4 regions of the Bacillus sp. Marseille-P3661 genome follow, and region 2 is predicted to be linked to each of the others. Evidence: riboswitches for the same ligand, from Rfam matches in the RefSeq annotation. Region 2 holds a riboswitch; each other region holds the start of a gene.

The links. A riboswitch is a leader RNA that binds a small molecule or an ion and turns the genes downstream of it on or off. The one in region 2 is predicted to bind thiamine pyrophosphate.
Positions count from the first base shown of each region.
Region 1: it holds a riboswitch for thiamine pyrophosphate, as region 2 does, so the genes downstream of both, tenA (thiaminase II) here and thiC (phosphomethylpyrimidine synthase ThiC) in region 2, are expected to answer to the same signal.
Region 3: it holds a riboswitch for thiamine pyrophosphate, as region 2 does, so the genes downstream of both, C1724_RS13100 (thiazole synthase) here and thiC (phosphomethylpyrimidine synthase ThiC) in region 2, are expected to answer to the same signal.
Region 4: it holds a riboswitch for thiamine pyrophosphate, as region 2 does, so the genes downstream of both, thiW (energy coupling factor transporter S component ThiW) here and thiC (phosphomethylpyrimidine synthase ThiC) in region 2, are expected to answer to the same signal.

Region 1 covers NZ_LT965954.1:397,811-405,650, forward strand. Annotated here, with positions in the region: gene C1724_RS12950 (ABC transporter substrate-binding protein) at 1-642, opposite strand, end outside; gene C1724_RS12955 (ABC transporter permease) at 639-1,382, opposite strand; gene C1724_RS12960 (ABC transporter ATP-binding protein) at 1,392-2,153, opposite strand; gene tenA (thiaminase II) at 2,146-2,823, opposite strand; TPP riboswitch at 3,011-3,117, opposite strand; gene C1724_RS12970 (hypothetical protein) at 3,262-3,477, shown strand; gene C1724_RS12975 (transglutaminase domain-containing protein) at 3,575-5,134, opposite strand; gene C1724_RS12980 (hypothetical protein) at 5,279-5,566, opposite strand; gene C1724_RS12985 (hypothetical protein) at 5,700-6,158, opposite strand; gene C1724_RS12990 (hypothetical protein) at 6,231-6,419, opposite strand; gene C1724_RS12995 (alpha/beta-type small acid-soluble spore protein) at 6,603-6,800, shown strand; gene cydS (cytochrome bd oxidase small subunit CydS) at 6,841-6,948, opposite strand; gene C1724_RS13000 (cytochrome d ubiquinol oxidase subunit II) at 6,960-7,840, opposite strand, start outside.
Region 2 covers NZ_LT965958.1:154,695-162,534, reverse strand. Annotated here, with positions in the region: gene C1724_RS23395 (sigma-54 interaction domain-containing protein) at 1-560, opposite strand, end outside; gene C1724_RS23390 (group I truncated hemoglobin) at 841-1,206, opposite strand; gene C1724_RS25845 (hypothetical protein) at 2,233-2,406, opposite strand; gene thiC (phosphomethylpyrimidine synthase ThiC) at 2,444-4,225, opposite strand; TPP riboswitch at 4,358-4,472, opposite strand; gene C1724_RS23380 (flotillin family protein) at 4,587-6,122, opposite strand; gene C1724_RS23375 (5-bromo-4-chloroindolyl phosphate hydrolysis family protein) at 6,440-7,093, shown strand; gene C1724_RS23370 (toxic anion resistance protein) at 7,090-7,840, shown strand, end outside.
Region 3 covers NZ_LT965954.1:424,027-431,866, forward strand. Annotated here, with positions in the region: gene thiE (thiamine phosphate synthase) at 449-1,105, opposite strand; gene thiD (bifunctional hydroxymethylpyrimidine kinase/phosphomethylpyrimidine kinase) at 1,102-1,914, opposite strand; gene thiS (sulfur carrier protein ThiS) at 1,961-2,164, opposite strand; gene tenI (thiazole tautomerase TenI) at 2,149-2,778, opposite strand; gene thiH (2-iminoacetate synthase ThiH) at 2,798-3,907, opposite strand; gene C1724_RS13100 (thiazole synthase) at 3,975-4,742, opposite strand; TPP riboswitch at 4,829-4,926, opposite strand; gene menC (o-succinylbenzoate synthase) at 5,217-6,329, shown strand; gene C1724_RS26410 (peptidylprolyl isomerase) at 6,837-7,840, opposite strand, start outside.
Region 4 covers NZ_LT965957.1:295,171-303,010, forward strand. Annotated here, with positions in the region: gene C1724_RS22580 (amidohydrolase family protein) at 1-872, opposite strand, end outside; gene C1724_RS22585 (IclR family transcriptional regulator) at 932-1,708, opposite strand; gene C1724_RS22590 (YcdB/YcdC domain-containing protein) at 2,001-4,241, opposite strand; gene thiM (hydroxyethylthiazole kinase) at 4,363-5,166, opposite strand; gene thiW (energy coupling factor transporter S component ThiW) at 5,198-5,710, opposite strand; TPP riboswitch at 5,795-5,906, opposite strand; gene tatA (twin-arginine translocase TatA/TatE family subunit) at 6,101-6,292, opposite strand; partial or broken gene C1724_RS22610 (alkaline phosphatase PhoX) at 6,349-6,749, opposite strand; gene C1724_RS25340 (twin-arginine translocation signal domain-containing protein) at 6,742-6,861, opposite strand; gene zupT (zinc transporter ZupT) at 7,062-7,840, opposite strand, start outside.

The DNA of each region.
Region 1 (7,840 bases), on a different contig from region 2:
ACCTTTATGCTTTAATACTGGTACCTCGTGATTTATAAATGCGCCAATTACTGCATCAACTTGTTCCGCCACTATTGAGGTCCCTAGCTCAAACCCTACATCCACCATTTCAACCTTCGCTGGATCACCGCCATCATGTTTAACCATCGTTTTCAATAAAGCTTCGTTTAATTGGATACCTGGATACCCTACTTTTTTTCCTTCAAGATCCTTCGGAGATTGAATAGCACTATCCTCAGGAAATACAATATGATTTAACGGTGTTCTAACAATTGAAGCAACAGATTTAACCGGTACATTTTCATTCACACGAGCCATAATGACATCTGGTTGATAATATAAGCCTAAAGTAACTTTTCCTGCAGCAGCTAAATTAAGTGGATCTGTTGGATTGGTTGGAAATTGGATTGAAACCTTCACACCTTCTTCTGCAAAATAACCTTTTTCGATTGCAGTGTATATATAGCTATGTACCGCGTTAGGATACCAATCTAACAACAAACTTACTTCTTTCAAATCCTTTTTTTCTTCACTGGTAGGAGCGGGAGCAGTGTTACTTTCTTCATTTGTTTTACTTTCGCTACATCCTCCCAGAGCTAATGCTAAAAATAAACTTACAAAAAATGCTAAACAATTTTTCATCTTTCTTTCCTCCATTTAACCATATATTTTTCAATCCATGTAACTAATAAAAACAGTAAAATTCCAACTGCTGACAATAATAAAATTGGAGCAAATACTGCTGGTCCATCAAACTGCGTCATCATCCGCCGACTAAAGTACCCTAGCCCTGCTTGAGCACCTAACCATTCGCCAATAGCAGCACCAATAACACTTAATGTAACAGCGACCTTAAGTCCCGAGAAAAAGTAAGGAAGTGCATTTGGAATATTTAGTTTTAGAAAAATCTCTTGTTTAGTTGCTCCCATTGTCAGAAATAACTCTTCAAACTCCTTGCTAGATGCCTTAAGTCCATCAAAAACACTTACAGTAATTGGAAAAAATGTTATTAATACTGTTACAACAACCTTACTCCAGATTGAATATCCAAACCAAAGTACAAAGATTGGCGCTAAAGCTATAATTGGTATTGTTTGTGAAGCAATTAAGATTGGATACAATGCTCTTTCAACTGATTTATTTAAACTCATACAAATCCCGACTACAATCCCGAATACAATTGATATAGACAATCCCACTAAAATAATAAGTAAGGTTTTCGGAAGGTGCACTAAAAATAACGTGAACTTCAACTCCCACAGTCTTACAATTACTGCAGAAGGTGATGGTAAAATAAATGCCTTATCTACAATTTTCGCCGCAATTTCCCAAGAAATAATTGTGATTATGAATATAACGGTTGAGGAAAAGTAATATTTTATATTTACCAATCACTTCACTCCGAATCTTAGCTGCTCTATTAGCTGCTCTTTTATTTCGATTATTTTTTGTTCCCCAAAATCCCTTATCCTTCTTGGCCGTTCTAAAGGTACATATACTTCTTTAAGCGACGAAATAGGATGATCTGTTAAAACAAGAATACGATCTGATAATAGTAGTGCTTCGTCTACATCATGTGTAATAAATAAAATCGTCTGTTTATACTTATCCCACTTTTCAATCAACCACTCTTGCATCATTAACCTCGTAATAGCGTCAAGGGCGCTGAATGGTTCATCTAGCAACAAAATATTTGATCCGGTCATGATTGTTCTTAAAAAAGAAACTCGTTGACGCATCCCACCAGATAAATTTGCAGGATATTGATTTTCATAACCCTTTAATCCAAATTCATCTAATAAAGCTACCATTTCAGCTTTTGACCAAGTTCGCTTATTTTTCTTTAATTCAATAGGTAATACCACATTCTCTAAAACTGTGCGCCATGGTAATAACAAGTCCTGTTGAGGCATGTAGCCTACTGATCCTAATCGATCATTCATAGGAATACCATTTACCAAGATGGAACCTGACGTCGGTGTTTCTAATCCAGTTATAAGACGAAAAATTGTACTTTTTCCCGATCCGCTCGGACCAATAATACTAACAAATTCACCATTTTCTACTTTTAGATTTAATGAATTTATAATGTTTTTTTTACCATTATCATAACGAAAACTAACCCTATCAAATTCAAGCGCAATCTCATTCATAACTAGGCCACGTTTCTTGTTTGTAGGCTGTATCCCAAAACATATATTCAAATTTACTGGTTGTTAGAAAAATTTCTTCTAATCTAGCAATCTCTTTTCCTGACTTTCCTTCAGCTAATTCATCCAATAAATTGATTAACCACAATGCTAACGACCCAAATTCATCTGAACTGTACATTTTTATCCATTCACCAAAAAATTCATGATTTTGGGACTCTGGATTTTTGGTTCTTAGATCTTTTCCAATTTCCCAATAACTCCACATACATGGTAATAATGCTGAAACTAATTCTGCTAACGAACCGTTTTGTGCGATGTGGAGCATATAGTGGCTGTATGCCAATGTCGTTGGAGAAGCTGCAGCGTTTTCTAACTCTTCAGATGTGATACCGAAACGAGAAGCATATTGTCTATGCAATGACATTTCCTCGTTCAAAGTTGACTCTAGCAGATGTGCAAACTTTCTCATCAATTCAACATCATTTGTTTTTACTGTTGCTAAAGCGAAGAGCTTGGCAAAATCAATTAAATATAGATAATCTTGCACCATATAAAAGCGAAACTTTTCAGTTGCTAATGTACCACTTCCAATTTCTTGTACAAATGGGTGGGCATGATTTTGATCCCATATTGGTTTTACCTTCTCAAATAATTGATTACTAAACTTCATGCTGATCCATCCTTTTTTGTATTACTTTAACAATATAAAACAATGAATACGTCTATTTATGGTCTAATTAAATTCCCCCTAACACAAAAAAACCACCTCTTAAAAAGAAGTGGTTTAAAGTATACATAACCCATAACAAGCTTTAAGCTTGGAATAAATTTGAAAATTCAATGAAACACTGAATTTTTCCGCACACACACCACTTCCCTTCGCTAGTATTACCTAGATCAGGTTTAAGGGTTAAGACAAACTCAATTGTCCCTCTCAGCCTTTACAGCACCCCTAGTAGTAACGATAATATATATTCATTTCATTTCCGTCTATCTAATATTTACCATATATAGGCGTTTGTTGCAACAAAAAAATTTTCATATGATACATATTTACCTTGCATAAACAAATGCTATAATTAAATTTTTTAATTTAAGGAGACCAGATATGGTAAGAAGATTAGACATCTCAAAAAAACACCCACACTTTGACGGTTCCCATGAGGGACCTATATCAGATCCGTTATCTAGCGCCAACAAAATAGGGATAAGAATAGATGCAGATCCTCAACAACATATGAATGCTAACCCTTTCCATCTTTCTGGACAACCCAATAAAGAAATGGAACAATTTGGACGTTTCTTTGATGGAAAGAATAAGTAACTTCAAAGCGCCTCCATCCATAGGCAGGCGCTTATCCTGTTATAATTCAATACTGTTCAAATTTATCAATAAACAAACAACCTAACAATTGTAAGCATTAAATATTTTTCTGTATTGTAAATTTTATTGAAACGGAATCTTTAATTTTCTTACCATTTGTCCCTTTAATAGTATTCTTCACATATAAGTAATATGTTTCTCCTGTTTTATAGTCCTCCTTGTTACTAATCGATAAAGAGTTAGAGTCTTTTAAGGAGTAGTCAATGGTTGACAATTTATTGCCATCTGAGCTATAAATCATTATATTTTCGGTTGTAACGGATGAAAAATCAATAGGTGAGTCAAATTGAATCGTCCATTGTTTATCTTTTGCAACATTTGCAAAAGTACCAATCGATTCGTAGCCAGGAGTTGGATAATTAATACTTGTTTTATCATCCTGTTTCTGTTCGGGAACTTGCTGGTATACTATATTAGAAATTGTTATGAGCTTATCATTGTCTGTTAATCCTTTGGTATACGAAACAAATCCATAACTCCATGCATTCACACCCAATTTAATTGCACTTTCATAAATCATTTTACGCAGATCAGACATATGGATTCCTTTCAGATCAACGTAGCGAATACTAAACTCTTCGTTATAATTATTAAAGCCTTTTTCTATTAAATTTATTAGCTCCTGTATAGTAGTCGCAGTAAATTCGGGTAATAGATATTGTAATTCTAGTTCATTTAGCAATGCTGTAAATCGATCCGCTTCATTTGTAGTATTAATTTTTGTTTGTAATTCTTCAAAGTAAGTTGTCTTTGCAATCGGGTATGGCATTTCTTCGCCATTTATTCCGCCAGTTGTCCAACTATGATCTTTAGATATTTCTTGATCTGATAATAAATAATAATGATATAAAACTCTGCCCTTTTCATCTGGAACAGGGTCATTCCACGTGGCATCCAAGTGGTACCATCTTCCTTCTAATTTAACCATATTCCAAGCGTGATTTTGAACAGCAAAAGACCGGCTGCTTGCGACTCCACTAATAAGACGTACATCAATACCTGCATGTTGAAGCATCTTATAGATGAGCATTGCATATCCATTACAGGCCGTTGTTCCTTCAATAATAGCTGGATATGGAGAATTGTTTATCAATGATGTATCATATGATAAATTCTTAACTACAAAATCGTGAACGGCTTTTACCTTTTCATGATCGTTCATAGTGGGTTTCGTGATTTCCTTCATTATCGTAGTAACATACTGATCTACATATATCATTTGAGCCAATGTTTCATAATATCTTAAAACAATAGTGATCGTTATATTGGAGCCATATGCTTTATATGACATATTAAAACCCCGAAATGAGTAATTTAAGTATTCATCATTTTTTACAGTATGGTCTATGTAACTGCTTATTTTATTTAAAAGGTTGTTAGTTGAACCTTTATACTTAATCATTATATTTGTTTTCCTGTTTTTCATTGAAGAACTAACAATATTTTCGATATCTTTCAATGAGGAAGCTTTATGTGTGCTTGGAGTTGTAGTATCTGCATCATATAAAGGTGCTGAGATCGTATGTATTGGTGCTGTTGAAAAGAATAAGCACATTATAATAACTGGATATATGAACCATATTCTTAAAGCGCTCATAAACTAGTAATCTCCTTTTTGGGTTTGTATCTTTACTTTACTGTATCTATAATGAATTTCCAATCGTTATCTTTGCTACAAATAATGGATGCAATGACGTTATTTGGATGGGATTCACCTCATAAAAAAAAACGCCAAAAGGCGTTAATCACACATAATTATATTTCCTGTTTCAACATTAATGGAATAAATGATATTGTTAATATCGTCATTTTCATGTTGTAATTCTTTAAGTTCAATTTCGAGATGAGTAATCATTTCTTCTATCTCTTTAAATAGGTTAGATTTTAGCTTGTCCTTACTTTCGAGGAGCATAATCCTACGTATATCAAGACTAGCTAATTGTAGTTTAATTTCTTTCATTTTGGTAAGATTTTGATCTTTTCGAATTTCTAACTCACTTTTCCAAATAATAAGTTCTTTATCAAACATTTCATATTCCCCCTTATAATATGAAATTCTACATGACGGCTCTTATCCCCTCCTTTACTTGTTTAAATTTTCAGAAAGTTGTAACTTCAATAAAAAAAGCATCCAATATGTAGAGGATGCTTTAAAATAAATTCTAATTCCATCGAAGTTTCATATCTAACTTACAGCATTCTGTTTCTTCGACTTCCGACCAGAAATACATCTCAATCCCATCAGGATTAAAGGATGTTTTAAAATTTGACTGAATTCCTGTTGATTTAATTAAGTTATCGACTTCATTTAAATTTGACTCTTGAGCAGCACTCATTATTTTAGAAGCAAATACTTTAGAACTTGCTAATTTGTCAAGCACCGTACTTGCATCTTGGAGTAACTTTTTAAAGGCAACAGCTGATTCATTAAAAACAGTTGGATCTACTTCAGGGTACTGTCTAGAATTCATGACCTCTATTTTTCTATAAGCAGGTACTAAACTATGGCTTTGAAGGTTTGTTACATACGGTGCATAAGCCCAGTAATTGTAGTAAGGAATCCAATGAGGAGCATATACGTGCTGCATTTGAGGGATAGGATAGTAAGGAAAATAATGCAAAAGTCCCCCCTCCTTTCTCATGTAGTCTGTTATATATATGCAATCGAAGGGGGAATATAAACCGATTTCTACTTATTCATTAGAATGATATGTATAAATCACTTCTCCCCCTTTTTTTGCCTCACCACGAAAGTTTTCTCGATCTTTTTGCTTAACTAAAATTTCTCGGAATAAAGAAAAATCCTCTTTTGTTACTAAAAAGTGTTTTAGTTCGCCACTTCTTAGCTTTTCAACAATTTGTTCCATATCTGCAGTTGTCACTTATTAATCTCCCCTATTAAGTATTGTTTAAAGTATACACTATACTTACAAATTTTTATTACCCAAAGTTGTAAACATTACATTAGAATGATTGATTTCACCATTCTTTCTCCATTTATGGATACCTTTACAAATCATAATATCGACTTTTTTTAACAAAATAATAGGTAAGGAGGTGTCAACATGCCAAGCCGAAACCAATTATTAGTACCTGGTGTGCAACAAATGTTAGATCAATATAAAGAAGAGATTGCTCAAGAATTTGGGGTGACTCTTTCAGCAGATTCAGTGTCCCGTTCAAACGGATCTGTTGGTGGCGAAATTACGAAACGTTTAGTTAAACAAGCACAGGCACAGCTTGCTGGAAATAAAATTGAATAAAGACTGGCTATAAGATAGGGGGATTTTTGTCCCCCTTTATTTAGTTTATATCCTTAAGAAAGTTGCCTTTAGCACCCCACCAAAACAAAAACAATATGGATGCCGCAACAACAATCGGTGGTGCGTAAAATATAAGAAAATCCTGCATGATTTAACCTCCTATTTTTGTCCTTGAATATAGTCTTTGTTAAATAAAAATAATCTTAGCAGTAAATACAAAGATGGGAGCAATAAACACAAACCAGCAATAAATGCTGCAATCAATGCTTTTGCCATTGTTTCATTCGTAAACCCATCATAAAGTGTTAAATACGGATATAATAAATAGGGATAATGTGACATTCCGTAAGCTAGGAATGCAAAGGCATATTGAAAGACAACAGCGAGAAATGCAATGCCGTAATTTTTTTGTCTATAAATTTGATAAACAGCGATTATAAACGAGATAAAGGATGCTATAAACAATCCCTTTAATTCCAGCATTCCTTCATAATGCTCCAAATTATGATGCTTTAATGTATATACAGCAAGTAAACCCGTTAGTATTGAGGGTATACTCCATAGCAGGGCGTATTTCCTTAACAATGTTAATGCTTTATAATCTTTTGCTGCATATGCATAATAGGTTAAAAAGCTGGCCGAAATAAATAACACACTTACCAATGCCACCATCACAATGCTCCACGAATAAGGACTCGTTAACAGGTCTTTCGTAAGCAAAGTAATTTGATTTCCTTCAACCTTTATAAATCCACCTTCTGAGATTGAAAGCACAGTCGTTAATGAAGCCGGAATTAGAATACCTGTCATTCCATATAAAAACATATATAGTTTACTTTCCTTTGCACCATATGTTGCAAATGCGTAATATGAACCTCTTAGTGCTAGTAAAATGATAGAAATACTTCCTGGTATAAGTAAGGCAGAGCCATAATAATAAGCTGTCTTTGGAAAAAAACCAACAATACCTACAAAAAAGAATACCAAGAACACGTTTGTTACTTCCCAAACAGGAGATAAATAGCGCTGGATCACGCGAT
Region 2 (7,840 bases):
CCGGTCTCACCGAATACTAAAACAGGTGCTGAGGATTGAGCTGCTTTTTCTGCGTGTATTTTAACCTTTTCCATTTTTTCACACGATGTAATAATATCATTTAACACATACTTTGCACCAGACATTGAGATCGGCTTATTCGTTTTTTTATCTACTTTTTGTTGTAGATCAATAAGCTTTTGTGAAAGTTGCTTAACTGTTGTTAGATCCTTCGCGATCTCAACCGCACCAATTATTTGCTCCCCTGCTCTAATTGGTAAAGTCGTATTCACTGTATCAATAAGTTGCCCTTTACTGTTTTTATATGTTTGTGGCTGTTGAAAAATTGGTTTACCTGTTTCCATTACCTTAAGAAGTGTACTAGTTTCACGAACTAAAGAAGGAAATACATCGAGGACATGTTTTCCAAGTACTTCGTCTATCCCTACTCCATCATGTTTCGCTGCTACTTCATTGTAAAAAATCGTCACACCTTCAGAATTTACAACATGAATGGCTTCATCAAGACTGCTTAAAATAGCCTCCAGCATCTGCTTTGTTTCAAAAGGTTTCAGAAACAACTGTAACACCTCACTTCCACGGTCGAAAAATTTTTAGAGTTTAACTTACTACATTGTATTCGTTCTAAAATTGTTTTATTAAAATTGTTTTTATCCCTCTGGAAAATGGATCACAGCAAGTATACTTCTGATAACCTACTTGAAAAAATGACAACCATTACATTTTCTTTCGTATAACAAAAAACGCATGGGAATTCATTTTGAATGCTTCCCATGCGTTTTGCTATGCAAATTTCTTTTTCAAGAGACTGTTACCCATCAAATCGCCGCAAATATGTTTTTATTTATAAATAATATCATCTTTTAAAGATGCCACTTTAGATAAAGCTGTATCAATATCCGCCTCGCTTACACCAAAGTGCGCTAACGCATCATGAAGATGCTTAACGATAGCGCTAAAATGCTCAGGTTGCAAATTCATTCCCTCGTGTGCTTTGGCCATTGAAGCGCCTGAATATTGATTAGGACCACCTAAAGCAAAGCTGATAAATTTTGTTTGATGATCTCGCTGTTTTGCCATATCGGTATTTTCAAAGAAATGATTTACAGTCGGATCCTTTAACACCAACTCATCGTAAAAATAATCAACTACTTTTCCTATTGCTTCTTTTCCGCCAACTTTTTCGTATAATGTTTGTTCTGACATATAAAGTTCCTCCTCCTATTTAATACACATAACGTATTATTAGGTAAAGAAACCGTTAATATTCTGGAGTTGATTTGTCAATTTATTGTAATTAATATCGCTGTTTTATCATCTTTATGAAGAGGTTTGGCACTGATTTTTGACTTTTCCTCTTCATTTGCCTTATGAAGAGGTTTGGCAATGCTTTTAGACTTAAGTTTCCTCTTCATTTGCCTTATGAAGAGGTTTGGCACTGATTTTGGACTTGTGTTTCCTCTTCATTTGCCTTATGAAGGGGTTTGGCACTACTTTTGGACTTGTCTTTCCTCTTCATTTGCCTTATGAAGAGGTTTGGCGATGCTTTTAGACTTAAGTTTCCTCTTCATCGGCCTTATGAAGGGGTTTGGCGATGCTTTTAGACTTGAGTTTCCTCTTCATTTGCCTTATGAAGAGGTTTGGCAATGATTTTGCGATCAACTTTCCTCTTCATCTGCCTTATGAAGAGGTTTGGCAATGATTTTGGACTTGTCTTTCCTCTTCATTTGCCTTATGAAGGGGTTTGGCACTACTTTTGGACTTGTCTTTCCTCTTCATTTGCCTTATGAAGAGGTTTGGCGATGCTTTTAGACTTAAGTTTCCTCTTCATTTGCCTTATGAAGGGGTTTGGCAATGCTTTTAGACTTAAGTTTCCTCTTCATTTGCCTTATGAAGGGGTTTGGCACTGATTTTAGACTTGTGTTTCCTCTTCATTTGCCTTATGAAGAGGTTTGGCGATGCTTTTAGACTTGAGTTTCCTCTTCATTTGCCTTATGAAGAGGTTTGGCGATGCTTTTAGACTTAAGTTTCCTCTTCATCTGCCTTATGAAGGGGTTTGGCGATGCTTTTAGACTTGAGTTTCCTCTTCATTTGTCTTATGAAGAGGTTTGGCACTGATTTTGCGATCACCTTTCCTCTTCATCTGCCTTATGAAGAAGTTTTCCACTGTTTTTTTGCGATCACCTTTCCTCTTCATCGGCTCGATGAAGAGGTTTGCCACTGATTTTGCGATCAACTTTCCTCTTCATCTGCCTTATGAAGAGGTTTAGCACTGATTTTGCGATCAACTTTCCTCTTCATCTGCCTTATGAAGAAGTTTTCCACTGATTTTGCGATCACCTTTCCTCTTTCATCGGCTCGATGAAGAGGTTTGCCACTGATTTTGCGATCAACTTTCCTCTTCATCGGTTGCTACCACAACCTTTTATTAACTGCCAACTAATTATTGATAAATACTGCCACCAGATTTTCGAAACTCTTGCGCCTTGTCCTCTAAACCTTTTTCAATTTCACTGTTTGTAGAGAAGTTATTTTCTTTAGAATAATTGCGAATATCGTGTGAAATCCTCATTGAACAAAACTTTGGCCCACACATTGAACAGAAATGCGCTGTTTTTGCTCCTTCTGCAGGTAATGTTTCATCATGATATTCAATTGCACGCTCAGGGTCAAGTGATAAATTGAATTGATCTCTCCATCTAAACTCAAACCTGGCTTTGGATAATGCATCATCACGCTTTTGTGCACCGGGATGGCCTTTTGCAAGATCAGCAGCGTGAGCAGCAATTTTATAAGTAATAACCCCTTCACGAACATCATTTTTATTGGGAAGTCCTAAATGCTCCTTTGGTGTTACATAGCATAACATTGCGGTGCCATACCACCCAATCATTGCTGCACCAATTGCCGACGTGATATGGTCATAACCCGGTGCGATATCTGTTGTAAGTGGGCCTAATGTATAAAAAGGAGCTTCCTGACAAGTTTCTAGCTGCTTATCCATATTTTCTTTTATTAAGTGCATCGGTACATGACCAGGACCCTCAACCATTACTTGCACATCATGTTCCCAAGCTATTTTTGTAAGCTCGCCAAGTGTGTCAAGTTCTGCAAATTGCGCTTCATCATTTGCATCAGCAATCGAACCTGGGCGCAGCCCATCACCAAGTGAAAAGGCAATATCATATGTTTTCATAATTTCGCAAATCTCTTCAAAATGCGTGTATAAGAAATTTTCTTGATGATGATATAAGCACCATTGCGCCATAATCGATCCGCCTCTTGAAACAATTCCAGTAACCCGATTTGCTGTAAGCGGAATATATCGTAGTCGCACACCAGCGTGAATTGTGAAATAATCAACACCCTGCTCAGCTTGTTCAATAAGAGTATCTCGATAAACTTCCCATGTTAAGTTTTCCGCTACTCCATCTACTTTTTCAAGAGCTTGGTATAACGGTACTGTTCCAACTGGTACAGGTGAATTGCGGATAATCCACTCGCGTGTAGTGTGGATGTTTTTACCAGTAGATAAATCCATAATAGTATCTGCTCCCCAACGAGTAGCCCATGTCATCTTTTCTACTTCCTCTTCAATCGATGAAGAAACCGCTGAATTCCCAATGTTAGCATTAATCTTCACATGAAAATTTCGGCCAATAATCATCGGTTCAATTTCAGGATGATTAATATTGGATGGAATTATAGCACGACCCTTTGCAACCTCGTCTCTTACGAAATCAGCTGACAAATTTTCACGGATGGCAATGAATTCCATCTCAGGAGTGATGATACCTTTCTTCGCATAATGAAGTTGGGTGACATTCTGGCCATTTTTAGCACGAAGAGGTTTACGAGATAAACCAGGAAAAGTTACAACATTCACATGCTTGGAAGGATCTTTGATTCCATTATCCTCAGGCTTAATCATACGCCCTTCATATTCTTCTACGTTACCACGTTCATGGATCCATGAACTGCGAATAGCTGGAAGTCCTTTTTGAATATCCACCTTATAAGTTGCATCCGTATAAGGTCCACTCGTATCATAAACGGTTACAGGTGGATTTGGTTCTTCACCAACTGTGCTAGATGTCGGGCTCAACTCAATTTCACGCATTGGAACACGAATGTCTGGTCGTGAACCCTCTACATAAACCTTCTTACTACCTGGGAAACTTGATTGAATAGTGATACTTTCTTGATTCAAAGACGATGTGCTCATAAAAAAATCTCTCCTTTTTATTTTGTAAAAAGACGAGATCTGACGGCAAGCAAAGGGAGAAGTACAAAAAAAGCCGGGATCCAACTATGTTGGATGGACCCGGCTTTAATATGTAGAAGTAGTTATTTTACAAATATAAAAATCTAACTTCCCCACGCTGGTATGATCCAGATCAGGTCCGAAGGGTCAAGAAACTTCATTGTGTTTCTCTCTCAGCCCAACTCATTGGACACCCCTAGTTAATGCTATTAAATTAACAATTTAAATTATATAAGTTACTTTGGTAAATATCAACAATTTTTTAAATATTAATACAAAAGCACCACTTAACAAACTGTTAGTGATGCCTTATTATCCTAGTCTATTCCGTTGTGTCTATTGTTGACCCTTTTACAGTTTCAACGTTTTCCTGGTTTGATTCTTTGTGATCAGTCGAGGTATCTTCATTAGAATTTCCAGGTTCATAGGTATCCTTGCTATTTCCAAAGTTATTGACATTACCTCTTGATACAAAGCTCTCCAACATGGCCTTGACATCCATACCTGTTGTTTCCTTTAAACTCTCTTGTATACCCACCATTGTCTTAGTCACATTATTCGTAATTTTCGTAGCGCCTCCAGACTCTGAACCGCCCATATCAATTACTTTCATTCCTTCAATTTTTGATAATGGAAGCGCAACCTCACGAGCATATTTTGGCAGCATATCAATAAACATTTCAAGAATCGCTGCCTGACCGTATTTTTCCATCGCTTCAGCCATTAACTGCTTTGCCTCCGCTTCGGCAAGACCACGTTCACGAATAACAGCCGCCTCAGCAAGACCCTTCTGCTTTTCGATGAGTGCTTTCGTTTCACCATCAATTCTTGCCTTATCAGCCTCTGCCTCAGCTTTGGCTTTAATGTCATATGCATTAGCATCTGCTTGTGTTTTACGTCGCTTTTGTTCTTCAAGCTCTAATTCAACCTGACGCTGCCGCTCGATAAACTGAATTTTCATTTCTTCTTCCTTCACTTGTTGAGCAAGTCGAGCCTTCTCCAATTCGTAGGATTGCTCTGATTTTGCGCGAGCTCTTTCAGTTTCTTCTTTAATTTGCGCTTCTTTAATATCTCGCTCCTTTTTTGATTGAGCAATGGCTGTCAATCGTTTATTCTCTTCATCCTGTGCCTCTTGATCATTCTTTGCTTTGTACATTCGTGTTTCTTTTTCAGCATCTGATTCAGCCATTTCTGCTTTTTTGCGGATCTCAGCAATCCGCGGCCGCCCTAAATTGTCAAGATAGCCATTTTCTTCATCAGCATCACGCAAATCATCTAAACCAAAAGAAGTGATTTTAAAGCCCATATTATCTAATTCCTTTTGCGCAATATCTTGCACTTGTTGATTAAATGATTCTCGATCATTATTAATCTCTTCAACTGTTAATTTTGATAAGATTGCGCGAAGATTTGTGCCTAGAACCTTTGACACCTCATCCTCAATTTCATTTTGTTTTTTTCCTAAAAATTGTTCTGCATAATTTGCAATTCCTATTAAACTATCAGCAATTTTTACGGATGTAACAGCATCGGCAACAACGGGAACACCTTGTGAAGTGTACACTTTGGGAGTTGTTAATTTGATTTGAAAGGAGTTTAAATCAATTGGAGTACATGTTTGAAATAGCTTCAGTCGCACACCGCCACCGCGAATAATTTTTAAGCTACGACCATTTTCATCTTCAAAAATCCGAGGGTCTTGATCAGGATTTCCTAGTTTCGGTCCAGTAATGATTAACGCTTGATTGGAGCTAGCTGTTTTATATCTTTTTTTAAAAACAATAAAACCAATCGCTCCGCCAACAATTAAAATAAGCAGTAAAATTCCAACTAAGATCAGCCATATGAGGTTTAACATAGTAAGCACCACTCCTAAGTTAGATTTGAGCAAAATGTATAGAATAGTTCTATCACCCATTGCCCTTTGACAATACTTACGAAGTAAAATCGAAAAAGTTTCACACGACCGTATAATAACAGGATTTTTCTTACAATTAAACGACTTACTGAAAAATAGTACTTTTTTAACAGTCCATCCAAACGACATTTTAACAATGGAAAACCGTAATCTTGGCTATAATGGTACCATCTCAGTTTACAATTTTTTCAGTTGAAACCTATTTAAAGTTTTTACCGTATAATAGAGGTAGTAAATAATTATGGGAGACGATTGATATGAAATCCATCTTAAAATTTATTTTCCGTGGGTTTATAGCTACAAATATAACAATCCTTACCGGAGCAACCGCTTGGTTTGGTTTTGAGCAATCATTTTTAATCTCGATTGGATTGGGCGCTTTAGCTGGGATTACCACGCAATATATGTTAAAATGGCGCGATCAAAATGCGACAATTAAACAAAATCAGCTAACTAAAAAAGAATATAAGTATATCCAGCAAAACTTAAAAGAGGCAAGTACTAAAATAAAACGATTTAATAAAGCGCTTTTAGGTATTCGTTCCATTAGTGCTGTCAAGAAAATGGCCAAGCTCCAACGAATGGTCTACCAAATTTATCAAATCGTCAAAAAAGAACCGAAACGATTTTTTCAAGCTGACCGTTTTTTCTTTTACCATTTAGATACAATTGTTGAGTTGTCAGAACGATATATTCTACTCGTTAAACAGCCTGTTAACGACCCTATCATACGTGAATCATTAAAGGAAACAGAACAAACTCTAGATAAATTGGTTCAGTCACTCGAAACAGATTTGCTTAATGTCTTAGCAAATGATATTCATACCTTAAAAATGGGACTAGATGTTGCTAAACAAACCTTTAAACAAGAACAACCACTATTGCCAAATGAAAGGATTAACAAGAGATGAATAACGTTCCAAAGTCTAGCCATTTAAATGTCAATGATTCACTAGCCTCCCTTCAAACTGAATCATTGCCTGAGGCTGACTATCAAAAAGTTATCGATCTAGTAACCCAACTGAATATCGCCGATCCGCTCACTATTCTTGAATTTGGAACTGCCGCTCAAGAAAAACTAGCACTTTTTTCTCAAAGAATCATTGACCATATTCGAAAAAAAGACTCAGGAGCCCTTAATAGGATATTAAATGAGCTCATTCAAAAGTTAGAGCTTGTTAATCCAGATGACCTTCAACCACCTAAAAAGAAATATTTTAAAGTTTCATTTTTTTTTAAGAAGAGCAGTACTTTCAATGAAGTTTCTTCAAAATACCAGAAACTCGGCGCACAAATAGACAGGATTTCAGCACATTTAAATTATCAAATCAAAACGCTACAAGAAGATAACGAATTGTTAGAGCTTTTATATCAGCAAAACAACGAGTATCTTGCTGAACTCAACAATTATATTTCTGCTGGTGAAATGATCCTAAATCGTCTTTGCGCTACAAAAGTTGATAAGCTAGAAATGACTGAGCATTCTAAAAGCGAATGGTTCAATCAACAGGAGATAAAAGACTTGGAGGAGTATGTACAGCTGCTTGAAAAACGTCTTCATGATTTAATGGTAAGTAGACTATTATCTCTCCAAAATAGACCACAGCTGCGCTTATTAATAAATACGAATACCGCATTAATGGAAAGTATCCAATCAG
Region 3 (7,840 bases), on a different contig from region 2:
CGCAGCCCCATTCTGACTCCATTTGCAACTTTACTCGATTTACTGTCAGAATCGCAGCCCGATTCTGACTCCATTTGCAACTTTACTCGATTTACTGTCAGAATCGCAGTCCGATTCTGACTCCATTTGAAACTTAACTCGATTTACTGTCAGAATCGCAGCCTGATTCTAACTCCATTTGGAGCTTTACATTCATTCGCTCTATAAAGGGGGGCAACTTGAATTTTTACGGTACTTTGCTCTGCTCTCTTCATTCCACTATGAAGGAGGCTCTCTATATTCCAAAAACACTTTCCCTCTTCATAAAGTGAAAATTCTCCACGCCAAATAAATCCCTTCTATCTAGAGCTGTATGTTATCTCATACTGACTACACAGAAGGGATTATATTAGCATCATAATATTAATTTATAAACACTAACAAAAATTTCATACTAATAAGTTTCCAATCACACAGTACTTTGCATTTCATTCAATAATAGACTAGCTTCTGTTTTGGGGTCGACTGCTTGGCTTATCGCCGATATGATGGCCACTCCATCTGCACCCGCATTAATAACCGGCTTTATTAATCCTTTTGAAATTCCACCAATTCCTACAACCGGGATTGTGATATGTTGACTTCTTATTTCCTTGATAACAGTTGGGCCTTGTACTGCTCGCGTGTCAGTTTTTGTATTGGTAGGATACATTGGACCGACACCTATATAATCCGCACCTTGTTCTATTGCCAGTCGGGCTTCAGTTACATTATGAGCTGAAATCCCAAGTATTTTGTTTCCAATTCGTGTTCTAACATTTAAAGGATTTTCATCCTCCTGACCAATGTGAACACCATCTGCATCTAACTCTAATGCTAAATCAATATCATCATTTACGATGAAGGGAACTTCGTTTTGTTTACAAATTTCCTGAAGCTGCTTAGCCAGCATGAGCTTTTCTTTCCCCGTCTTACACCCTGGACCCTTCTCACGAAATTGAAAGAACGTAATTCCGCCTTGAACCGCTTCCTCTAATACCTCTACTGGATTTCGAAGACAGTTACTACTTCCCAATATAAAATACAGCTTTAGTTTCTTACGAATATATTCTTCTGAGTAAATCATAGCTTTATAGCTCCACGGTTATTATATGCCCAATGATTTGTAGGACCATGCCCTTGACCGAGATGTAAATCCTCTTCAATCGCTGCCTGGATAAAATCTTTTGCATAATGAATAGCTACTGGGACACTTTCACCTTTTGCTATATGTGCTGTAATTGCAGCTGAGAATGTACATCCTGTTCCATGTGTATTTTTAGTATGAACTTTTTTACTTTTATATTCCCTGAAACCTTCACCGTCATATAATAAATCGGTCATTATCTCACTATTGTCTTCATGACCACCTTTAATCATAACGTATTGTGCTCCTAATCGATGTAACTCCATTGCAGCTTTTTTACGATCTTCTATTGACTCTATTTTTATTCCGGTCAATACTTCTGCTTCTGGTATATTAGGTGTTACAACCTTCGCTAATGGAAGTAAGAACTGTTTAAGAGCATCGATTGCCTGCTGCTTTAATAAAGAAGCGCCACCTTTAGCAATCATAACTGGGTCGACTACAAGATTATGCCAATTATATTTCTTTATTAATTCAGCAACGGCTTCGATAATTTCACTATTAAAAAGCATTCCAGTTTTAAAAGCATTGGGTATTAAATCCGTTCCAATGGATTCCATTTGTTGAACGATTCCTTCAACAGGTATTGGATAAACCCCTTGTACACCCATTGTATTTTGTGCAGTAACAGCTGTTATGGCAGTCATACCAAAAACGCCGAGCTCTTGAAAAGTTTTTAAATCAGCTTGAATACCTGCTCCACCGCCAGAATCAGATCCAGCAATAGTAAGTGCTTTATAGATAGTCATAAACTGTCACCTCTTTATCAAATATGTTAGTTCTAGGAGAAATAGATCAACCACCACCGACAAAATGGACAATCTCAAGCGTATCACCTTCGGAAATCGTTGTACTATGAAGTGATTCCTTCATAACAATCTGTCCGTTTAATTCTACGATTACTGGTTTGTTTTCTAATTCATAATGAGTTAGTACTTCGATAACGTACTGAAGAGTGTTTGGAAGTTGTACAATGTTTCCATTCACTTGAAGCTGCATGATCCCACCTCACTTCCATATAGTAATCTATTAAGTTCCTTTGCCCTTATTAATGGGTTTTTATCTTCTAATATGGCTGACAAAACAGCTACTCCTTGTACATTTGCTTGCAATACATTGGCTATATTAGTTGTATTTATTCCACCAATTGCAATTACAGGAATGGATACCGCATCTGTTAATTCTCGTAAGCTAGCAATCCCTCTTGGCTGCAAGTCCGGCTTAGAGGTTGTATTGAAAATATGACCAAATACAAGAAAATCAGCGCCCTGTTGTTCCTTTTCAAGTGCTTCTTTAAGAGAATGCACAGAACTGCCCACTCTAAGCCTTGGAAACGTCTCTTTGACGGCAGATACATCGAGACTGTTGTAGCCAAGTTGTACCCCATTCACACCGGTTGCAGCAGCTACATCAACACGGTCATTTATATATAATTTAGATCGAGGAACGCCACCGCTAATTAAATTATTAACAAGTTTAAATAATTCGCTTGCGTTCATACTTTTTTCTCGCAAATGCAGAGCATCTATAAATGGATGAATAACACTTGCTATTGCAGTTAATTCATCAGCAGATTGTTTCCCCGTTGAAATAACATGGAGTTCTTTTTTCATAGTCTCTCACACATTTCCATTAAACAGAAAGTATTTGCCAATCTTTCGTTACTGGCTGATATCCTAACTGCTTAATAGCAGCTTTTACTTCAGCAACACTACGGTCATCAGATATTTCAAACTGACTATTTTTATTTTCTTTATTTGCATATCCACCAACAACAGTTGAGGATGCTGCAGACATTTTCGTAACACCTAGTGGTAAGAGGTGCTCACGTAATTCGGCATTTTCTCGGGTAGATAATGTGATTCCTGCCCGAGGAAGAAATAGTCTGATTGCTAACATCGCTTGTACTAGATATTTATCCGTTACATCCACTTTAGGTTGAAAACTTCCTAAATGGGGACGTAGTCGCGGAAATGATACAGCGATATCAGTATCTATATACTTGCGCTGTAAATATTGTCCATGAAGAGCTGTAAAGAAAATTTCTTTTCGCCAATCATCCATACCAAGCAGTGCACCAATATTCACAGAACGCATACCTGCTTGACAGCCTCTTTCTGGTGCATCCAGTCGATAGCGAAAATCTCTTTTAGGTCCTTTAACATGAATTTGTTTATAAATCTCCTCATTATATACCTCTTGATATACTGTAAGTCCATCTACCCCTCGATCAACCAACTGTTTATATTCTTCTGTTTGCAAAGGCTGAATCTCAATTGATAATGAAGAGAAATATTTTTTGAGAACATCAACACTTTCACATAGATAAGAAACAGAAGAATGCATTCTTGACTCTCCTGTTAAAATAATTAAATGCTTAATGCCCATCTCAATGATGGCTTGCGCTTCTTCCTCAATTTCCGCCATCGTCAAACGTCTGCGCGGAAAATTGTTTTCAACACTAAAACTGCAATACTTACATTGATTTACGCAATAATCGGTTATATATAATGGCGCATAAAGACCGATCACTTTTCCAAAATGTTGTACCGTCAAATGATGTGCTTTTTGTGCGATCTGTTCTAAACATGTTTCGGCAGCAGGTGAAAGTAATACTAGAAGATCCTGTTCTGTTAATGTATCCTTTTGCAATACTTTTTGGACATCATTGATCTTAATTTCATTAAAAATTTCATCAAACGGTAAGTTTTTAACAGTTTCGTATTTTTCGTAAAAACTCAATTTTTCTCCCCCATTTTCATATTAATTGTAAACAAGGCTTTACAATGTTTTATATATCACGCATCACTTAAACTAAAAATCCTGTTAATGGTGAGGAAGCTTTTGCAGTCACAGATGTTGGACCTAGTCCCGCAAGATACGCTTTTCTACCTGCTTTAACAGCTAAATCAAATGCAATAGCCATCTCAACTGGATTGTCTGCCGTTGCTATCGCAGTATTAACTAAAACAGCAGCTGCACCCATTTCCATCGCTTCAGCAGCTTCAGATGGTCTGCCAATACCTGCATCTACAACAATCGGTACATCAATTTCATTGATTAAAATTTGAATCATTTCTTTCATTTTGATACCTCGATTTGAACCAATCGGTGAGCCTAATGGCATAACAGCAGCTGCCCCTGCTTGTTGAAGCTTTTTGGCTGCCATTAAATCAGGGTTCATATAAGGTAAAACAATGAAACCTTCTTCAGCTAAGATTTCAGTTGCCTTAATCGTCTCTTCGTTATCTGGAAGTAAATATTTTTGATCAGAAATAACTTCGATTTTAATCCAGTTCCCCATGCCGCAAGCCTTAGCCAAACGCGCAATACGGACTGCTTCCTCCGCTGTTCTTGCACCAGAAGTATTAGGAAGCAAAATCACATCCTTTGGAATATCATTTAAAATATTTTCTTGTTGATCCTCTAAATCTACTCTTCTTAATGCAACTGTTACAACTTGTGAATTAGACTGCTCTAGTGCATCTTTCATTACACTGTGATCCGCAAACTTTCCTGTGCCTGTAAATAAACGATTATGTAAATCAATCCCACCAATAGTTAACGTGTCTTTCATCTCCAATAATCTCCCTTCAATAGCTATAGCGATTTTTAATACAAAAAAAAGACCCACCAGCTAATAGGTAGGCCATTTTGTTTTATTTCATAACAAAAAAGCTTCCCTACGTTGGTTCTAACCAAATCAGGTTCAAGGGTTAGACAAATGTCCTCTCAGCCAATCGGCACCCCTAGCTTTCTAAACTATTAAATTATCAAATTTACTATTCTTACTATTGCAAGTATAGCAGTTGATTTCTGTTTTGTTAAGTGAATTTTCAAATATTATACAATTCTTATTAAACTCTGGCCAAACTAATAATAATCTTAACTATGGTACTTAATTTTCTTTATGTACAATAGATAGTACGATGTTAAAGGAACAAATTAATATTCTATAAATACAAACTTTGGAATCGAAATTTCTACAATGATCAATGAACTTTTTTACTCTTACCGCTTTAATCTTACCAATTAATATGGAGGACTTGTTATGAAAATTAAAAGCATAAAATTGAGACATTTGAAAATGAGGATGAAATTTGATTTTACAACCAGTTTTGGAACATTACGTAACAAGGAATTCATACTACTTGAGGCTGTTGATGAAATGGGGCGCAGCGGTTGGGGCGAATCAGTTGCCTTTACAGCTCCATGGTATACTGAGGAAACCTTTAGAACCAATTGGCACATCCTCGAAGACTTCTTAATCCCTGTTATTCTCGACAAAAAGATTGAACATCCGGATCAGGTAACAGAATGGTTTTCCTATATTAAAAGGAATAATATGGCCAAAGCAACAATCGAAGGTGCAATATGGGATTTATATGCCCAAACAACAGAACAATCATTAGCACAAGCTTTAGGGGGGACTCATAAAAAAATAGAAGTAGGTGTCAGTATTGGCATTCAGAAGAGCATAGATGAATTATTAAAAATAATTGAACAATATATATATGAAGGCTATAAGCGGATGAAAGTTAAAATTAAGCCCGGCTGGGATGTAAATGTAATGAAAGCCATTAGAAATGAATTCCCCAATCTCCCATTAATGGGCGATGCAAATTCAGCTTATTCTATTAATGATATCGATACACTTAAAGCACTTGATGAGTTTAATTTAATGATGATTGAACAACCATTAGGGTCTGACGATATTTTAGATCATGCAGTTCTCCAAAAGGTACTTAAAACGCCTATCTGCTTGGACGAGAGTATAAATTCCTTTGAAGATGCTCGTAAAGCGATTGAAAACGGTAGCTGCAAAATCATTAATATTAAAATAGGCCGTGTTGGTGGTTTAACAGTAGCTAAACGTATTCATGATTACTGCCAAACAAAAGGAATTGCCGTTTGGTGTGGAGGTATGCTTGAAACCGGTATCGGCAGAGCCCATAACGTTGCTCTAACATCGCTAGCTAACTTCACTTTACCCGGTGATACGGCAGGGTCAGCACGCTATTGGGAAAAAGATATTATTACCCCTGAAGTTATGGTTGATAATGGCTATATCCATGTTCCTGATCAACCTGGAATCGGCTATCAAATAGACTTAAATGCAGTCAATACATATACTGTGTTTGAGAAAGTGTATAGTTTAGCTTGAAGAATTTTAAAAAATCCAGTACGAATATAAATAATTAAGTTCTAAAGCATATGCAGAAAGATGTGGTACAAACCTGTAGTTTTGAAGGAATATACCGCAAACCTTTGCGGCACAAATACCTGCTATTAAGTTTAGGTTAGCTTAGCTGTCGAATGGAAACGACAACAGTTTTGGTCTGATCAGCTTTTTAGGGCTTGTGCTGAAGTTGGATTCCGACTCATTCCCGATTTTTTCTTCTATTCGAGTCAGAATCACTGCTGGTTTCTGACTCTTTCCTGATTTTTCTTATACTACTGTCAGAATCATAGCTGGATTCTGACTCTTTTCCGATTTTTTCTGCTAATCCTGTCAGAATCACTGGTCTATGATTTTTTCTTCTATTCGAGTCAGAATCGCTGCTGGTTTCTGACTCTTTCCTGATTTTTCTTATACTACTGTCAGAATCATAGCTGGATTCTGACTCTTTTCCGATTTTTCCCCTGCCCCTGTCAGAATCAAGATCATAGGTTAGTTTTTCTCAACAATAATCTCTTTTATAATCACAGCCTCAATCGGTTTATCTGATGAGTCTACTTCAACAGCTGCAATTTGATTGACAATCTCCATTCCGGAAATAACTTGCCCAAACACAGTATGGACGTTGTCTAGCCACGGGGCACCACCAACTTCGTTATACTTTTCAATCAGATTTTTTGAATAGCCTTCTTGTTCCATATAATCAATTAAACGAATATCGCCTAATGACTGTGTTTGGACAATAAAAAATTGACTTCCATTTGTATTAGGACCGCTATTTGCCATCGATAATGCCCCTGGGAAATGAGCTAATTTAGGTGTGAATTCATCATTAAACGGTTTGCCCCAAATACTTTGCCCACCGGTACCATTCCCATTTGGATCCCCACCTTGGATCATAAAATTCTCGATGACACGGTGGAAAGTTAACCCGTTATAATATCCATTTTTACTATGAGTTAAGAAATTTTCAACTGCCTTCGGAGCATAGGTCGGAAATAGCTTTATTTTAATTTCACCTTTTGTTGTTTTCATTACGATAACAGGCTCATCCTCTTGAACAACTAAAAACTGTGGTAAACTTTTACTTTCTACTGTAATCTCTACAAGTCTTTGCTCATTAATATAATTAACCTTTGCCCCAAACGATTCACTTATAAAACGTAACGGAACCATTGTGCGGTCATTTACTATTTGTGCTGGCACATCAATGAGGACAGGCTGTCCATCAACCATCGTCGTTGAAGAGCCAATTTTTAACCATACTAATTTATTAGTTTTTTCCGCAGTAATTTCTTTAGTCGTTGGGTCCCATTTAACGGTTGCCCCCAATGACTCAAAAATACCTCTTAATGGTACTAGCGTACGGCCATTCTCAATAACTGGATTTTGATCATATATTTGTAGAGTTCCATTCATAACAACTTGAATAGACGGAGCTGCACTACTTCCTACAGCTATGCACATTGAAACTAATATTGCGACCAGAAAACTTT
Region 4 (7,840 bases), on a different contig from region 2:
TCAAATGGGAAATCTGATCCTGGCACCACGCGGTCTTCTCCTACAGTTTTAATTAAAAAATCTAGACTATCATTATTCCAAAGTACGCTATCAAACCAAAACTTCCTTAAATATTCAATTGGTGGTGCTTGTAGTAAAGTTGAAACATCTCCCCACATAGTGTAACCCTTATCAAGGCGTCCTATTTGATATGGTAGAAGACCACCACCGTGCGCAAGTAATAGTTTAATATTTGGATATTTATCTAAAAACCCACTTAATAGTAGGTCAGTAGCACATACTGTAGTTTCCCAAGGAACACCGATTAAATTTGGCATCTTTCCTGTTAATCTTGGATCTTCTGATAATAACGGATGTATGAATACAATTGCTTTTTGTTTGTCTGCTTCTTCAAAAAACGGTGCGAAGAACTCATCTGATAACATTTTATTTGGCAAACCAGGACCAATAATTACTCCTTTTAATCCATTATTCATCGCTTCACGCAATACATGTGCTGCGCTTTCAGGATTGTTTAATGGTACTGTTCCTAAAGCAGAAATTCTGTTATGTTCTGTTTTCGCCCAAATGGCTAACGATTGATTATAAACATTCGATAGTTCACTTGTAATATCATCTGAAAAGTCGTACATAAATAGCTGTGGAATCGGCGAAACGACTGAATGTGTAACCCCTACCTTTTCCTGTTCATTTAGGAATTGAGTTGGATTGATAAATGTTTGTTTTAATTCAAAGCCCCATTTACCATTCACAACTAGAAAATCTTCCTTCCCCTCTCCCTTATTTACCCATTTCGCATTTACTCTATCTTTGTTCTCTTGTAGCCAACCTTGTACATCTGGTGTGATAAAGTGTGTGTGAAAATCATACATACTTACATTCTCCTATCCTATTAATTTTGTTCCCCACATATAACATATATGGCGCTGACTTATTTCCAATACCCCATGTTGTCTGATATTTCCATACTAGCATTAATTATTTTTTTTGCTAATGGGCGAATTTGATGTTGGTCAATTCTCTGACTTGGGCCTACAACTGTTAACGCAGCTATTACATTCCCTGTATAATCAAAAATTGGGGCTGCCACTGAATTGACCCCCTCTAGAAGTTCCCCAAGACTGTACGAAAACCCTTGTTCCTTCACCTTTCTTAGATGTGCACGCAGTTGGTCTGGATCGGTTATAGTCGCTTTAGTAGAAGCCTTTAAACCGCTTTCAATTACTTTATCAACGAAATCATCACTTGAGTGCGCTAAAAGCACTTTTCCAGAACTTGTACAATATGACGGGTTTGTTTTGCCAACATGCGTTAAATACCTTATAGGATGATTACAATCTACTTTTTGAAGGTATATAACATTAAAGCCGTCCAACATAGATATATGTGCAGTTTCACCTATGTCATCAACAAGTTTCTTCAGAATAGGTAGCGACTCACGGTATATTTCCATCGTACTATTGACTACACCGCTCAACGTAAGCACTGACAATCCCAGTCGGTATTTTTTTGTATCCGGGTCTTGGCTAACAAATCCTTCACTAGCAAGTGTTGCTAATGTCCGACTGACAGTGCTTTTATGAAGACCTAGTGTTGCAGCGAGATCGCTGATTTTCTTCTCTGGTTCATCCATGGAAAAGCATTTAAGTAAGCGTAGTGCATTCTTTACTGAGGAAAGCAAATACTCCTCTTTCTTATTTGTTGCCATAAAAATATCCTTCCTTTAAACAAAGTAAATTGTTGCGTATAAAGAAACCGTAACTCTCTATAGCCATACTATATCAAATAATTTCAAAAAAGGTAACATTTTTCTCTGAATATTTTATATTTTTTTAAAAAATTAGAAAATTTGTAAGCATTTGTCGAAGCTTGTATATTTAAAGAGGATTTCGAAGGTATAGAAGGGACTTTTAAATCCGAGGTCGTTTCCACCCACTACCTTTCCAAAGTTAGGTAGCGGGTGTTATTAATATAGAAGGAAATTGCTATAATATCAATTTTTATCTTAGTTGAATGTTCATTTCTGAGGCAATTTTCGCAAGTCGAACATTAGAGACAGCCAATTCAGCTAAGGTAACTTCTGATTTTGGATTAAACTCATTATTTACATCTTTAGCTAAAATACCCAGCGCATTAGTTATCGCAATATGTCCACGATATTTTCCATTCATTTCTTCTGCATCAACAAAGTCGAGCTTATAGATCTCAGGATGCTCAGCTATAAGCTGAAGGCCCATTGCACGAGCAAACCAAAACGCTAGCTCTTCTCTAGTAAGCTTCTCATCGACATTAAAGGTATTTGCTGTTGTGTCAATTATATCTTGTTGCGCAGATCGCTCAATGATTTCGTATAGCGGATGGTCTTCTTTAATGTTCTTAAAGGTTGTTTGACGTTGTGCGTCGATTGGCTCTGGGTAGTTGTAAAACCTTGCCAACGATTTGTATATGATATTCAGAGCTTCCCCCTTTGTAACAGCACGATCAGGATTAAAGGATGATGGGTCATCAACTTGGATAATATTAGCTGAAATCATAAAATTCAATTCTTCAGCTGCCCATGGATGACTAATTTCATCCACATTCGGTTGCTCTCCAACATAGGAATATTTCTTCCATGTTCCACTAATCGCATCAAAATAAGAGTGATTCTTATTTGTTGTAATACTATAAAATAATTGATAAAGTTTCTGATTATTATCATGATTCACATATTGAAGCTTTACATCTATCTTTTCCTTAATAGCAGCTAAGGCCTTCTTCATATCAACCGCTCGATTAACATCAGGCCATTTCTCAACATTCGTGGAGTTAACATTTAGAGAGAAAAGCTCTCCATCTTCTCCTGATACGCTAACACTGATGCCATTACCATTTACAATGATCCCATTAATAACTCGAGGAAAGTGAAAATAATATTCATTGCTATGTTTTTGATAATGATTTGCAGCTAATTCGGTTGGATAAGCATATTCATCCAAATTAGAATATGCATATTGATTAATATACTCAACAGCTTTCTTTAGAGCGTCTTCTTCTGAAAGGTTTGGTTTTATATCTTTTTCAGCTTGTAGTTCATAATAACGATCTCTCGCAATATTATGAAAGTTCAAGATTTCTCCTGTCTCTTTATTAATTTCAAAAGAAGAACCACTTCCTGACGATCCTGTTTGATACATATATTGAACGCTATACATTTTTATACCTTCACGTTCGATTTCGTTTATTCCCTCTATTACTAATTTCACATTATCTTCTTTTGGTTTTAGAATATCTTCCGCCATTTTTTTTGCTTGCTCTTTTGTAAGAGGGCTTGAGACCTTTGGGCTAGACTTCTCTGCAAGTAAAGTAGTATTGCTTTCTTTTGGCTTTTCACTTACAAAAGCATCTCCAACTTTCAACTTTCCAGTTTTGGCATCAACACCTGAAATAGTAGGTACTGGTACATACATCAGTTCAACATTTGTTTGATCTGTTTGATAGTTATGATCAACCATGTACCTTAATTGAACTGCCAGTTGGTCCTTCACCTTTTTCAATGCCTCTTCTTTGGTAAGCAACGGTTTGCCTGAGTCATAGGTTGTCTTGTCTACAAATCGATTTTGATAAAATTGGGTTACTTCTCCATTACCTAGTACAGTAATAGTAACATTTTGGTCTTGAACAGGGATTCCATTTTCAAGTTTTTCAAATGTAAATGAATATTCAACAGGCTCTGTTAAAGGGCGATTCATCGATGAATAATAAAGTAAATCATTTTCAGTTAATCGATATTGATTCAAATTCATTTTCTTCAAAAAATCATTCGCTATCATTTCAGCTTGTTTTTTTGTAACCTTCGGGGGATATAACGCATCCGTTGTATCAACTGGACTAAAATGATAGGATACTAATGTCAAATCTTTTCCTGCAAATTCAACATTCCCACTAATATGTTCTCCGTTTTTAACTTCTTTAAAAAAGTGTAGACCATACCTTTCAGTTCCCTCACCTAAGGGGTATGTATTGAAATTGGCATGAAATTCCTGGTCAGTGAACCCTTCGAATTTTTCAGGAAACAAACTACGTGCTCTTTCTATTAATTTCTCCTTTTCAACATTTACAACACTACCCCCAGCCTTCACCTCTTGTGCAACTTGTTCTGTCTTTACTGCACTTGCCGCTAAAACATTACTTGCAGGTATAATTCCTGATAATGCAATTGCAGAAGAAAGTGTAACGACACCCATTTTTTTAATAAACACCATTCAGCCTCCTTTTAAATTAATAACATATCATGTAATAGACGAAATAAATTGGGAAAAGTTTCACTATTCGGTAATTTTTTCTAGGTGCCGTTTTTTAGTTAGATTGTAAATATTTCTTTTAAAGAGTATAGCAGACTGTTTCAGCCCAACTACTCCCATCAATAGTTGAAATTTCATCTAATAATTTAATTTTAAATGTCCCCAGACCACTAACAGAACAGTTTCTCATAACATTTTCACCGCAAATGCCCATAGTTGAAATTCCTGCAATGGCAGCAGAATAATAATCAGTAGTAACACCCGAAAACGCAGCTATTAAAGAGGTACTTGAACAGCCAGTACCGGTAACTTTTGGCAACCACTCATGACCATTATGAATAAAACAAATATTATTTCCATTGGTAACCACGTCTTTTTTCCCACTAATCACAACAACGCTATTATATGTAGTGCAAGCTTTTAACGCCGTAGATTGTATTTCAGAAGTTACATCTCCGGTATCAACACCTCTTGTCATACCTTCAAAACCTAATAAACTAGCAATTTCACTATGATTTCCGCGAATAATCGATATATTAATCTGACTCATTAGCTCGTGCGCTCGTTTCGTTCGGTAACTTGTCCCACCTACTCCTACAGGATCAAAAATAACCGGGATGCCATTTTCATTTGCTTTTTTTCCTGCCTTAAGCATTGATTTAAAAATTCCATCATTCAGCATTCCAAAGTTGAGCAGCAGGGCGCTTGCGTGTCCTACCATTTCCTCAACTTCTTCATGGAAATCAGCCATAACCGGTGATGCTCCTATTGCTAATGTAACATTCGCGCAGTCGTTAATAGTAACTTTATTAGTTATATGATGTATAAGTGGTTTCTTAGTTCTAACTTGGTCAAACAAAATTTTTATTTTAGTTATATCCACTGTGTTCCCTTCTTCCCAGTTTATAAAACTTTTATTTATATAATCCTGTACTTGTTAATTCACGTCTAATCCCTTCATTTTTCATCACAATCTTTAATGTAATATAACCAATTATTGCTCCAGCTATAGAGCTTACAATAAATGATGGTATAAACCCAAACAACGTAGCCTCACTGCCTAAAAACAATGTTGCAATTGGATATGCCACTAAAGCACCAAGTATACCGGTACCGAAAACCTCGCCTATTGCTGCAAAGATTGTTCTCTTTGTTTTCATAAAAAAATAACTAGCTACCAACGCTCCGAACATACTTCCGGGAAATGCAAATATAGACCCTGTTCCCATCATATTTCGTATGAGTGAAACCGAAAAAGCCTGTAAAACAGCATAGTAGGGTCCTAGTATTACGGCGGATAATACATTAATAAAGTGCTGCATCGGAAATACTTTAGTAAATCCAATTGGTATGTAAAATAAATTACTTGTTAACGTACCAATTGCTACTAGCATTGCTGTAATTGTTAATTTTTTTGTTGCACGCATGTTAATCTCCTCCAATTATGTGCACCGGGATGGGTAGATATAAATAAAAAACGCAGCATTCCAGTCTAGGAATCTGCGGTTTCTGTTAAAGTCCACACACTTTCCTACGCTGGTACTAACCAGATCAGGTAAAAGGGTCAAAGACTAACAGGTCTTACTCTCAGCTGGCCTTTTTCCAGCTCCCCCAGTGCTTACATATAATTATTTAATAGATTCAATATAACATACATCTAATTGTTTGCAAATTAACTATTCGAAGGAGCTGTACCGTTGTGAAATTTGCCCATAATGGCTAATGACGATGTTCTATTCTTATATTTTAATCCATTAACAAAGTTAAACTTCCAAAAAGTATAAAAAATAGGGCCTAATGTAAGCCCTATTACATCATTAATACTTATTTTTGTTTGGATCTTCGATTGGTTTTGGTTCGTCTGAAACTAAATCTTTCGTTGAATTCTTAAATTCCTTTAATGTGGTACCAAATGCCCTACCAACCTCAGGCAACTTCGATGGCCCAAAAATGATAAGAGCCAATATCAAGATTAATATTAAACCAGGTATCCCGATATTTGATAACATCATTTCAACTCCTTTGTCTCGCAAATATAGTCCTATCGGTTTTTGCACATATTTTATTAAAACCCTCTGATAGCTACTACTGCTGGCCTAGGCATAGTATCACCTTTTCGATGCGGCCACATACTTGTAGGGTTGTTTATATCTTCAGTTTCTATACCGGGATGTTGAATAGCTAAGAAAAGCGTTTCTTCGTCTGGTGTAAAACAAGGACCCGTTAATTCTGCCTCAACAGGTGCTGATGCAAATTGGTACACTATGCCACGGTCTTCGCCCGCTGTCGGAATAACAAAAATACCGTTATTTTTAAAGCGCTCAAATACGCCTTTATTTAAAGAACTACTAGATATATCTGTAACAGTCCACAGGTTTCCTTCGTTATCAAACGTTAAATTGAATTGTCAGGCGCGCTAAATCCATTAGCCTGTCCACCTGCTGCGAAAATTTCGAAATCAAACTGTGAATCTGTTGTTTTGCACCAGCACGATTTGCAAATGACCTAGTCCAGATGATGCGATTGTTAACGAAACTGCACCTGTTCCAACATAAGTTAAAAATTTTCTACGATCCATTTTCTTCACTCCAAGTATTATTTTTATTAATTCGACTAAGTAACCAACAATACTAATCTATAGATAAATTGTTTAGGAGGTTTAATTTCATGTTTATTAAGTCTAACTGTTTGGTAAATAAAAAAACAACAAAGCCAAAAGACCTTGTTGTTAATAACGTAATTTTTTAGCGGTGGGGCTACGTACTAAAAGGTTATTATTTAAATAAATAACAATAAGCTTAGTGCCATTATAGCCATACCTCCGATTAAACCATAAATGGACATATGTGCTTCGTCATATTTCTTTGCTGCAGGCAATAATTCATCTAAAGAGATAAAAACCATTATTCCAGCAACACCAGCGAATATGACACCAAACATTACATCATTTAAAAACGGTAGTAAAATCAGGAAAGCTACAATTGCTCCAATCGGCTCCGATAATCCAGACAAAAACGAAAGTTTGAATGCTTTCTTTTTATCTCCCGTGGCAAAATATATAGGAACCGATACAGCCACACCTTCAGGAATATTATGAATTGCAATTGCAATGGCGATAGCTATACCTAATGACGGATCCTGCAAAGCTGATGTAAAAGTTGCAATCCCTTCTGGGAAATTGTGAATACCTATTGCTAATGCCGTGAAAGTTCCCATTTTTAATAACTGTGGATCATTTACAGCATCAGTCTTTTTCATATCTTCTACTTTCTTTAATTCATGTGGGTTGCTTTGTTTCGGTATAAACTTATCAATTAACGCAATTAAAATCATACCGCCAAAAAAGCCAACGACTGTCATCCAATGTCCCAAGCCCTGACCGAGCGCGGTAACAAGCGCAGTCTGTGCTTTTACAAAAATTTCAATCATCGATACATAAATCATTACCCCTGCTGAAAACCCAAGTGCCAATGATAAAAATTTAGTATTTGTGGTAGAAGTGAAGAATGCAAGCAAACTACCTATCCCTGTTGCAAGTCCCGCCATTAAAGTTAATC